DNA from 2 places in the Paenibacillus sp. GM2FR genome. Region 2 is predicted to be linked to the other one. Evidence: riboswitches for the same ligand, from Rfam matches in the RefSeq annotation. Region 2 holds a riboswitch; the other holds the start of a gene.
What was found. A riboswitch is a leader RNA that binds a small molecule or an ion and turns the genes downstream of it on or off. The one in region 2 is predicted to bind thiamine pyrophosphate.
Positions count from the first base shown of each region.

Region 1 (5,382 bases), on a different contig from region 2:
TTATATATGTTGGAAAATGTCCATTCACAATGGTTTTAACCTTTTCGATTCCAGCGAATCAGCCGCTTCTCCAGCAGGGTGATCAGCAGCACCATCAGCAGGCTGAGCAGGACGATGACCAGGATGGCAACAAACACCCGGTCCGTGCGGTAGCCGGATTTTTGCAGCATCATGTAGTAGCCGATTCCCCGGTCCGAGCCGATCCATTCCCCGATCACCGCACCCATGACCGAATAGGTGGCCGCAATGCGAATCCCGGAGAAGATGGAGGGAAGGGCATGCGGCAGCTCCAGCTTGGTGAAAATTTGCCACGAGGTAGCTCCCGCCATCTGCATATAATTCATCATGGTGCGGTCAGTACGGGCGAGTCCGTCCAGGGCCGCAACAGCGACAGGGAAGAAGCAGACCAGCGTAATCACGATAACCTTGGGCAGCATGCCGAAGCCGAACCAAATCATGAGAAGCGGGGCAAGGGCGATGGTCGGCACATTCTGGCTAAGAATAAGAAGCGGATAAAGGGCGGTTTTGAGAAAAGGCACCATGTGCAGAGCCAGCGAGATGACAAGACCGATCGCCGTGCCGATCATAAATCCGATCAGGGTTAATTGCAGGGTGGCCGCTGTATGCTGGAAGAGACCGGAAGCTCCGGTAACGGCCTCATGCCCGATGGCCGTCGGCGCAGGCAAAATAAAGGGTTCAATGTCGAATACGGATACTGCGGCCTGCCAAACCATCAAAAAGAAGAGGACCGCCACAACGGGCGGCCAAACAGAACTCCACCAGCTTTTCATGGACGGTATTTCTCAGTCAGCTTATCCATGCTGATGCCGGTCGGATGATGCGCGATTTTGACTTGGGATATGATGCTGGGACTTCCCGCATTCACCAGCGCCTCGTGCATGCGCTCAACGATCTTGAGCAGCTCGGAGAGCTCTCCTTCCATGGTCGTTTCGAGTGCATGGACCTCATATTTTACGCCCGATTCCTGAATGACCTTGATCGCTTCATCCACATAAGGGATGCTGTCGGCCCCGTTTGGCGTTCTCGGTATTACTTGAATGCTTAAGAGTGTATTCGCCATATAAACTCATCCTTTCGTGCAAGCTATATTGTAATGGAAGAGAGGCGGCCTGCTGTCTCTCCTCTTAAATAGAAATAACCTTATGGCTGCTCCGGTAAAAATTCATTGGTAAATGCGCGGTCCGCGTCAAGTTCCTTCTCCAGCAGCTTGCGCTCAAACATCCAGTCGGCATACCCCGACCATACTTCGGCTTTCTGCTCGCCCCAGCGGGGTGCATCATCCTGATAACGGGGGCTCAGCCATTTCTGGCTGGCGAGAACCAGTTCGGCATCCAAGTCAGGAACAGCCTTCGTAAGCAGGGCTGCCGCATCTTCAGGATGTTGAATCGCAAAGTCATATCCTTTTGAAGTCGCCCGCATGAACGCTTTGACAAGCTCGGGGTCCTCCTGGATCTGCTTCTCGTTCGTTACGATCACCGGTGTGTAATAATCAAGCTGCTCCGAGTAGTCCTTCACATAAATCATGTCAAGCGGCTCATTGCGAAGCTCGGCTTCAATCCCCGTCCAAGCATAGAAGATCCAGGCAAAATCAATGTCGCGTTTCACGGCCGTAAAATAATCGGCATCGCCCATATTGACCATATTCACCTTGCTGACATCGGCGCCATCAATCTCCATGATGGATTTCATGACGGCTTCCTCCACAGGCGAGCCCCAGCCTCCATAGGATTTTCCTTCAAAATCGCCTGCCTTCACGATGCCCTTATCCTTGGGGGCGGCAAAGCCGGATGTATTATGCTGAATGATCGCTGCAATGGAAACGAGCGGCAATCCTTGCGTTCTGGCCAGCGTTACGCCTTCCTGATAGCTGATGCCAAACGGGACGTTTCCGGATGCGACCAGCGTATCGGTTCCGCCTGCTCCCGGCTGGACGATCTGGACATTAAGCCCTTCTTCCTCATAATACCCAAGCTCCTTCGCTGCATACAGGCCGGTGTGATTCGTATTGGCGGACCAATCGAGCATCAGCTGTACGTCACGGAGTTTCCCGGGAGTCTGACTGTCTTCGCCTTCGGCACCTGTCTTCTTGTTCTGTCCGCTTGTGCCGCATCCAGACGCAACCATCAGCAGGACGCAAGCAAGAAGCAGCGGAATCCATGTTCCCTTCTTCATCGTTTCTTCTCTCCTTTGAATTCTCTTTCTATAACCTCGTTAACTCCACAAAAAAAGCGCCCTGATGATATCAGGACGCATGACGGCGTAAGTGTATACCACGGCAAATGAACAGCTGCCGCAAACATGGGCTTCCTACGCTGGCATTACCCAGATCAGGTGTAAGGGTCAGTATCATATCGGATACACTCTCAGCCGGCCAAATTCCAGCTCCCCCGGTATTTATGAAGTTTCGATCATTACATCCGCTATTATAGTCCTAACACACCAGACCTGTCTAGTTCGAAGGGGCACGAACGAGGCAGGTCTTGGTTTAGAACACGTATGCAATTGGAAGAATGAATGGAGCTATGAACCTTTCACAAGATAAAGGATTTGAATAAGGCTTCTACCGTACGTAAGAGGTTAGCGCTGGAAAAACTCAATCCACTCCCCTTCGGGACCGTGAACGAAGAAATAGCGATACCCATTCGGGAGCGTCACGATTTCCTCATCCAAGTGAGGTACGTCCAGTCCCTGAACGCGAGCATATTCCTCTTCGATGTTATCCGTGCTGACGGCAAAATGATGAACGGTCCCTTCTGCGGGCAGCGTGTCGCTGTAACCCTGAATAAGCTCGACCTCCGTTTCGTCGCTGCCGTTAAATCCGAGGAATGCCAGCTGGATGACGCCATTGGTATGGGTAAGGCGATCCTTCAGTTCAAGTCCGACGACGGCGGTGTAAAAGGCGATCGTGGTTTCAAGGTCCCGGACGACAATGCCGACATGATCCAATCGTTTCTGTGACAAGGCTAAACACCCTTTCCGATTCATATGAGATATGAATGAAATATTATCACATAATTCCTATACGTCAAGTGGGTCTTGAAGGCGGTAACTTTTCGGAGTGTTACGGGTTTCATAGAGTAGAATCCGTGGTTTTTCTTTCATTTCCTCATCTTTACTTTTGGGTGGGTAAAAAGTATCATGAGAACTAGAAGTATTAATTCTAAAGACCTAACAAACAAGTGTTGAAAAAAGCTTACCTTTTGGCCGAGGAGGAATGCTTATGAGTCCAACTCCAGCAGATCATCTGTGGATTCGACTCGCCATGATATATGCATTCATTCAGATAATGATCGCTCTGTGGATGCCTGACGCTTTATCGCTTCAGCGTGTTCTAGTCATTATTCCTCCTGCAGCCGCCTCCGTTTATTTAATGCGGATTAGTCGGCGCTATGAGGTGCATCTTCGCAGGTTTTGGTTTATTGTGAGTCTCGGATTGATGGGGGATGCAGCGGCCCGAATCATTTACGCATGTCATGTTTGGTTTGGAAAAGAGAGCGCTTTCTCTCCAGCTCTAACCCATTTCTTCTGGGGGCTCGAACTCATCCTGTTCGCAAGTTCTCTCATTTATTTATTCCGGCATGTACAGGGTTCGTTTCGGGGGCTCCGGTTTATGCTGGACATCGTGATTGTTGGCATAACGGTCATGACGGTAGGATGGGAGTATTTCATCAAACCTGAGCTTGAGGGTCTGGCCCATGAGGCAGTATGGGGAAACATTTGGGTGGACATGCTGTATCCGCTGTGCGCAATGGTACTTATTTTTTTTACGCTGGTGTTGTATTTTAATACCGGACAGTTAAGGAAATGGTCGGCCATTCTGTTATGTCTTGGCGGGAGTACTTATATTGCAGGAGATGTTCTATACATCTATCTTGTTGATCTTATGGGTATCGAGGCACGTCCCTACCTGTATCCACTCTATTCATTATCGGTATTTTTTATTAGTTTCGCAGGTGGGCAGTCTGCCCCTGATTCCCGTAAGCCCTCTGTTGGCGAGCGGGAGCCGCGTTCGATCGGAAACCTGATCGTAAGGTACCTGCTTCCCTACAGCGTGCTTGGCGGGATGTTTGCCCTTATGGCGCAGCGTTTTGGAGGGTGGAATGGACTGTTTACCGGCCTATCCCTGTGCGTTATCCTGATTTTGTTCAGGCAGATTTTGATTCAGTTCGAGAACGACCGTTTGTTTGCCCGACTGCATGAAAGTCTGATGCAGAGTGAATCCCTGGCACATCGCGATGATCTTACGGGGCTGTATAATCGCCGTTATTTTAATGCAAGGCTGTCGAGTTCGCTGAAGGAGGCGGACCGCAAAGGTTCCCGCGTAGGCTTGCTGTATATGGATATGAACCGTTTCAAACGAGTCAATGACCGATACGGCCACCGTGCCGGCGATTTGTTGATACGAAAGGTTGCAGACCGGCTTCAAACTCTCGAATCCAAGGGAATCTTGGTTTCCCGATTAGGAGGAGACGAATTCACCGTCATGATCCATCCAGCCGGCGAAGATCAGGAGCTGATCTGGATGGCGGAGGAGATTTGGACGATGCTTAGCGAGCCGTACGACCTGGAAGGACATGAGGTTCGAACCACGCCGAGTATCGGCATTGCGGTTTACCCGGATCATGCCAGAAATGACCAGGAGCTGATTGGCCGCGCGGATGCAGCGATGTATGCGGCAAAGGAACGGAACGCCCCTTGGCATTTTGATGTGGAGCGGACGATGCTGCTGCAGCTTTTAGATCAAAAGGTTGAGTAGAAGAATGTATGACGATAGTATCGACAATAGGTTGTTAAAAGCAATATAAGTCGATTTTTGTAGAATTTGGCGCAATCATTGCACGAATCTTGCGCATTTCTCCTAAAATAGGTCATAACTTCGATATAAAATCCATAAAATGCAAAGAAATCATATTCAAAATGCCGATAAGAAGCATAGTGAGAGCTAGCTTGCCAAGGAGGACGAACATGATTTGCGACAATTGCAGCACCTTTGAACCGATTGAGGACCAGGGGACCATTCATATGAAGCCTGCAAGTGGCGAGCTTATTCAGTTGCTGGCAGTGAACGGCTACACGGTACATGAAAACAATGAGGGTTGTGCTGTGAACTACAAGGTACGTGCGGACCTGATCTCCATGATGAAGTGTCTGCAGCCCCTTCCGCTGAAGATTCGTCAAGAGCTGTCCTTCTGTGTTACCGGTGGAGAAACTCCGCAAATCCGGCATTCGTGGACCCCTATGCAAAAGTTCGAACTGCAGATGGAGCATTACGATATGGTAAGTATCATTTTACATAAGCAGTTTACGAGCTACATGCAGCCCATCGTGGATTCATCCGAGCAGATCGTTGCCTACGAATTT
Region 1 is NZ_MKZM01000009.1:601,533-606,914, forward strand. It holds gene PAEVO_RS23705 (ABC transporter permease) at 36-791, opposite strand; gene PAEVO_RS23710 (MTH1187 family thiamine-binding protein) at 788-1,081, opposite strand; gene PAEVO_RS23715 (ABC transporter substrate-binding protein) at 1,162-2,193, opposite strand; TPP riboswitch at 2,309-2,420, opposite strand; gene PAEVO_RS23720 (VOC family protein) at 2,599-2,982, opposite strand; gene PAEVO_RS23725 (GGDEF domain-containing protein) at 3,242-4,777, shown strand; gene PAEVO_RS23730 (EAL domain-containing protein) at 4,987-5,382, shown strand, end outside.
Region 1: linked by a shared signal. The riboswitch ahead of PAEVO_RS23715 (ABC transporter substrate-binding protein) and the one ahead of PAEVO_RS14825 (YkoF family thiamine/hydroxymethylpyrimidine-binding protein) in region 2 are both predicted to bind thiamine pyrophosphate.

Region 2 (5,382 bases):
ATATGAAGTAGACACCGCCGATGAAGTTGATAATAACGCTGAGCGTTGTAGAGAACGTAAACACCCGTTCTATAACCAATTGACCGCCGACCAGCGCAATAACGCTAATCAGTATGGATGCTGCAATTAAATATGAATGCCTGTACGTCTTCATAACTTCGTACGCAACATTGACAACCAGGAGCCCGAGGAATGTAATCGGCCCCACCAAAGCGGTGGCCACCGAGATCAGAACTGCAACCACAATCAGAAGCCGCTTCACAACATAATCATAATTCACGCCGAGATTGATCGCCTGCTCACGGCCTAGTGCCAGTACGTTCAGGTACTTGGCAAACCGGGCAAAGTACAGCAAGGTCAGCGCAACAACAATGACGGAAAGGACCAGAAGCTCGGTCTTTACATTGTTAAAGCTGGCAAACATTTTGTCGGCCACAAACTGGAATTCGTTCGGATCAATCAGCACTTCCATGAAGGAAGACATACTGGAGAACAGGGTCCCAAAAATCATGCCGATCAACAGCAGGAAGTAAATGTTGTTTCCTTCCCTTTTGAACAAAATCTTATATAAGACTCCCGCAAACAGGATCATCCCGCCGACGTTGATCAAAAAGTTAACGTTGCTGCCCAGTTTGTACAGCGTAAAGGATCCGAAGACAAAGATGACGGTGGTCTGGATCAGGATATATAAGGAATCTAATCCCATAACGCTTGGCGTCAGTATCCGGTTATTCGTGACCGTTTGAAACACCGTGGTAGACAGAGCAATCGCTCCGCCGGTCAGAATAATGGCCAGCACCTTCTTGATTCTTCTTGGAAGCGCGTAATCCCAATTGCCGCCAAGATCAATGAACAGAAAGACTGCCACCAGGATGATTGCCGCTGCGGCCAACAGGCCGAGTTTGGCTTTATAAGTCATATGCCTTTCTCCTCATCAGTAAGAAAATGAATATACCGCTTCCGAGTACGCCCACGGTTAGACTAATCGGAATTTCATAGGGATAAATAATAATCCGGCCCAGGATGTCACAGAACAGTACGAACCCGGCCCCCAACAGCGCGGTATGCGAAAGGCTTTTTTTCAAATGGTCTCCTAAGTATAAACTGACAATATTAGGTATGATCAGACCAAGAAACGGAATCACGCCGACGGTCAGCACGACGGATGCCGTAACCAGCGCCACGATGACCAGTCCCAGATTCACAACTCTCCGGTAGTGAAGACCCAGGTTGGTTGCAAACTCCTCTCCCATTCCGGCCACCGTAAACTTGTTGGCAAACAGATACGCCAGAATCACAAGCGGGATACTAATATAGAGCATTTCATACTGGCCCTTCATGATCATGGAAAAATCACCCTGAAGCCATGCGGACATATTCTGAATAAGATCATATTTGTAGGCAAAGAAAGTGGCTATCGAACTGACGATATTACCAAACATCAGTCCAACGAGCGGGATGAAGATCGCATCCTTGAACTTGATCCGATCCAGGATCTTCATGAAGATAAAGGTTCCTGCCAGAGCGAATACAAAGGCCACAAGCATTTTGATAAGCGGTCCGCTTGTCGTGAAGACGAGCATCGCTACCAAAATCCCCAGTCTGGCTGAGTCCATCGTACCTGCCGTGGTCGGCGATACGAACTTATTGCGGCTGAGCTGCTGCATGATCAATCCGCAGATGCTCATGCTGACACCCGCCAATATGAGACTGACAAGCCTAGGAATCCGGCTTACAAGCATAATATGCTGTTGTTGTTCTGTCATCGAAAACAGTTGCAGTGGCGAGATATCTTTAACTCCAATAAATAATGAAATTACGGAGAGTACCACAACGGCTGCAAATAAGTATCTAATCTTCATGGCTCTTCCTTCTATGCGTATGTCTCTAAACACCCGGGATCTTGCAATTTTCATCACCATTCTCATTGAGATTGATTATCAATTGCGTTCTGATATGCATTATATCATCCTCATTCTGGCTCGACAAGTATAATTGAGAATGAAAATCAATTAATAGCTTCATACATGTATATTTTGTTCATGAATTGTTCATAATATGAAGTTTCGAGGAGACATAACTAATATCCACAGGCAGAGTCACACTTTCGTTAAGCTTCCCTTTAATGAGACTTCTCTAAAAACTAGACGAATTCAATTCATATTAAATACATAAGAAAAATTATATTTAATCAAAAGCCGTTGACAATTGCTCTAAGTTATATTAATATCCTAACATAATTATTATTTCTAACTAAACGTAAGTTAATATGGAATGATAATTAAATTGATTGCAATAAAAAGCAAAATGCATATTTGCTTGAAGTAAAGGACATCTTCTTATCAGGCGAATGCAAATTCGATTACACCAGGAGGTTTTTTTTCAATGTCTAAAGATTTTTCAACTGCACTCAAAAATCGCCGTTCTTATTACGGGATTAGCAAAGAATCCGTTATCTCGGACGAGCGTATCCAAGAAATCGTAAACGAAGCGGTTAAGTATACCCCTTCTTCTTTCAACTCCCAAAGTGCACGCGTCGTTGTATTGCTTGGCGAACAGCATGATAAACTGTGGAACATGACGGAAGGCATCCTGAAGGAAGTCGTTGGCGATGAAGAAGCCTTCAAATCCACGGCCGACAAAATGGCTGCATTCCGCGCTGGTTACGGTACGGTATTGTTCTTCGAGGACAACAACGTCATTGCCGGGCTGCAACAAAACTTTGCCGCTTATGCCGACAACTTCCCGGTTTGGTCCAACCAATCCAACGGCATGCTGCAATTTGTAGTATGGACATCCCTTGAAGCAGAAGGTCTGGGTGCATCCCTGCAGCACTACAACCCGCTGATCGACGAAAAAGTAAAATCCGAATGGAACATCCCAGAAAGCTGGAAGCTGATTGCTCAAATGCCTTTCGGTAAGCCGGTTGCTGAACCAGGCGAAAAAGAATTTGCACCGCTGGAAGATCGCGTGAAAGTATACAACTAAACCAATAGATGAAAAAACCGCCTTCCTAAGTTCCTGCAACTGGGATAGGCGGTCTTTTTTATAATGGGCAAAGATTGAAAAACCGATCGCAAAACGATACAATTACACAGGTAAGAACCCTCGAATTCCTACGATAACGGAGGCTCCGGGGCAAACTTGCAATAACCAACTACATAGGATGTTGGCTGTACTAGGGGTGCCATGTGCTGAGAGACGGCGGGCTGCCGTTAACCCTTATCACCCGATCTAGGTCATACTAGCGTGGGGAAGTGTAGCATTTATGTTTATTTCTTTTCGTAGGCATAACTGCACCTTCTTCATGGGGTGCGGTTTTTTTGCGTGGACTTATATTATGGGGAGGAAATGACAATGAATGAGCTTGTATGCGGAACCAGCCGGATCGTCGGATGCCGGTTCTCGGTATTTCCCATGACGGACCGGTTTGTAGAGGTCATCATGGACGCACTACAATCTGTGGATACGGAGAAAGTGTGGATTCAGACAGATGATGTGAGCACCTGTATTCGTGGACGAGCAGAGCATGTCTTTGATGTTACAAGTGCGATATTCGCCCATGCCGCGGCGAGCGGCGTGCACACCGTTTTTAATGGTACTTATTCCATCGGCTGCCCCGGTGATACGGACGCCGATGTATATATGACTGAGGATTCGACCCTCTTAAACCGTGACATCGGAGAACATGCCGAAATCGAGACTGCCTGCCAATTCGCTCTTTACCCCATGGGTACCGATAACTATATGGAAGTCATCTACAGTGAAGTAAATCGTGCGAAGGAAGCCGGGACATTCGCCGGAAGCGTTCATTACGCCAGCCGATTGGACGGGTCCCTGTCCCGGGTATTTGGATCGCTTGAAGACGCGTTTTTACATGCGATTCAATCCGACAGCAGCCATCTGGTCATGACTGCAGTTGTGTCCGCACACAGCCCATCAATCAAAGCCGCATCGAATTGAGTTCTATTGAGGCAGACAAAAGCCCGGCAAAAGCCGGGCTTTCCTGTCACTAGCTGCCAAGAATCTTGACAGTTTAAACCCAAGCACTCAAGATAATTACGAGCAGGATAAAGAGAACCAAAATAGTTCCTACTGAATTGCCCCATGCGCCGCCGTATTCTCCGCTCATGAAGATCCCCTCCTGGATTTAAAGAATGACGTGATGTAATCTAATCACACTATTATAGTATTGCCCGCTTTGTGCTAGTGTCACGGCTAATGTACCTCTCTTTATATATTGGTTAGGAAATATTATTCCTCAAAACCAATGAGAAGCTTCCCTCCGTACGGACGGAGCATTTCCTCGGTGAATGCCATCAGAGCTGAGGGATCATCCTGGCGATACATCGCCGCGAGCGCTGCTTCCAATCGGTCTCCCAAGATTGTGTCATAGCGGCTGAACAGCCGGAACAGTGTTTTCCCTTCACCCGTCCACTCCCGGTTCACCCTAAGTACAAATTCACAGAGAATCGCCGCGATTTTGTGCACCGTAAACCATTTTTCGCCATCCCTTCGTGGACCCTCCAAGTCCAGCATGTACTCGGTTAGCATATAACGGTATTGGTTCATGTCGGTTAGCGTCAAGGGCATGGGGCCGTAATTCAAATCGCTTCGGGCCTCCGCCCGTACCTCTTCTCCCTCGGGCAGCGCGCGCAGCACCGTCCCATCCGCAATCATCCGCTGCATTGACGGATTCGCCGCCATGACGCCCTCGTCGAAATATTCGCGATACGAGGATAAAGACAATATAAATATTTCCGCGATCCACCCATGTGCCTCTATCGTCTTCCTGCTGAAATCATATCCGTCCCGTTCTATGACCATGATGTCCAAATCGGATTGTTCATTATATTCGCCTCTGCTCGCACTGCCGCCGAGCACAGCAAGCAAACAGTCGGGATAATCGTGTTGAATGACACGTTTCGCTGCCTCTACCGGTTCCATCCTCATGACGTTTCCTCCAATATGACTCTAATCCTCCCGAAAAAAGGGCTCAAAATATCTAATTCAGCGAAAACCCTAAACGTACCTGAATCATATGGTAAATAAACGATTACCCTCATGTTGATCATAAGGAAGAAGGGATAGATGAGATGAACTATATTCATATGCTCTCCAAATTAGGCATGGGCAGTGCCCACCCGGGAGGATTCGAGGCAACGCTCAGAATGCTGAAGAATTATCCCATTCAACCGGGCAGCCGCATTCTGGAGGTGGGGTGCGGAACTGGCAGAACCGCATGCCATCTTTCGGAGATGGGGTATCAAGTGACCGCCATTGACCTAAACGAGAATATGATCAAAAAGGCCCGCGCAAGAGCCAAGGCTATGGAAATCGATGTCCAGTTCCATCAGGCGGATGTATGCGCATTGCCTTTCG
Region 2 is NZ_MKZM01000008.1:3,290,874-3,296,255, forward strand. It holds gene PAEVO_RS14810 (iron chelate uptake ABC transporter family permease subunit) at 1-919, opposite strand, end outside; gene PAEVO_RS14815 (ABC transporter permease) at 909-1,862, opposite strand; gene PAEVO_RS14820 (nitroreductase family protein) at 2,386-2,988, shown strand; TPP riboswitch at 3,171-3,273, shown strand; gene PAEVO_RS14825 (YkoF family thiamine/hydroxymethylpyrimidine-binding protein) at 3,358-3,963, shown strand; gene PAEVO_RS14830 (sporulation protein YjcZ) at 4,037-4,132, opposite strand; gene PAEVO_RS14835 (nucleotidyltransferase domain-containing protein) at 4,255-4,953, opposite strand; gene PAEVO_RS14840 (class I SAM-dependent methyltransferase) at 5,097-5,382, shown strand, end outside.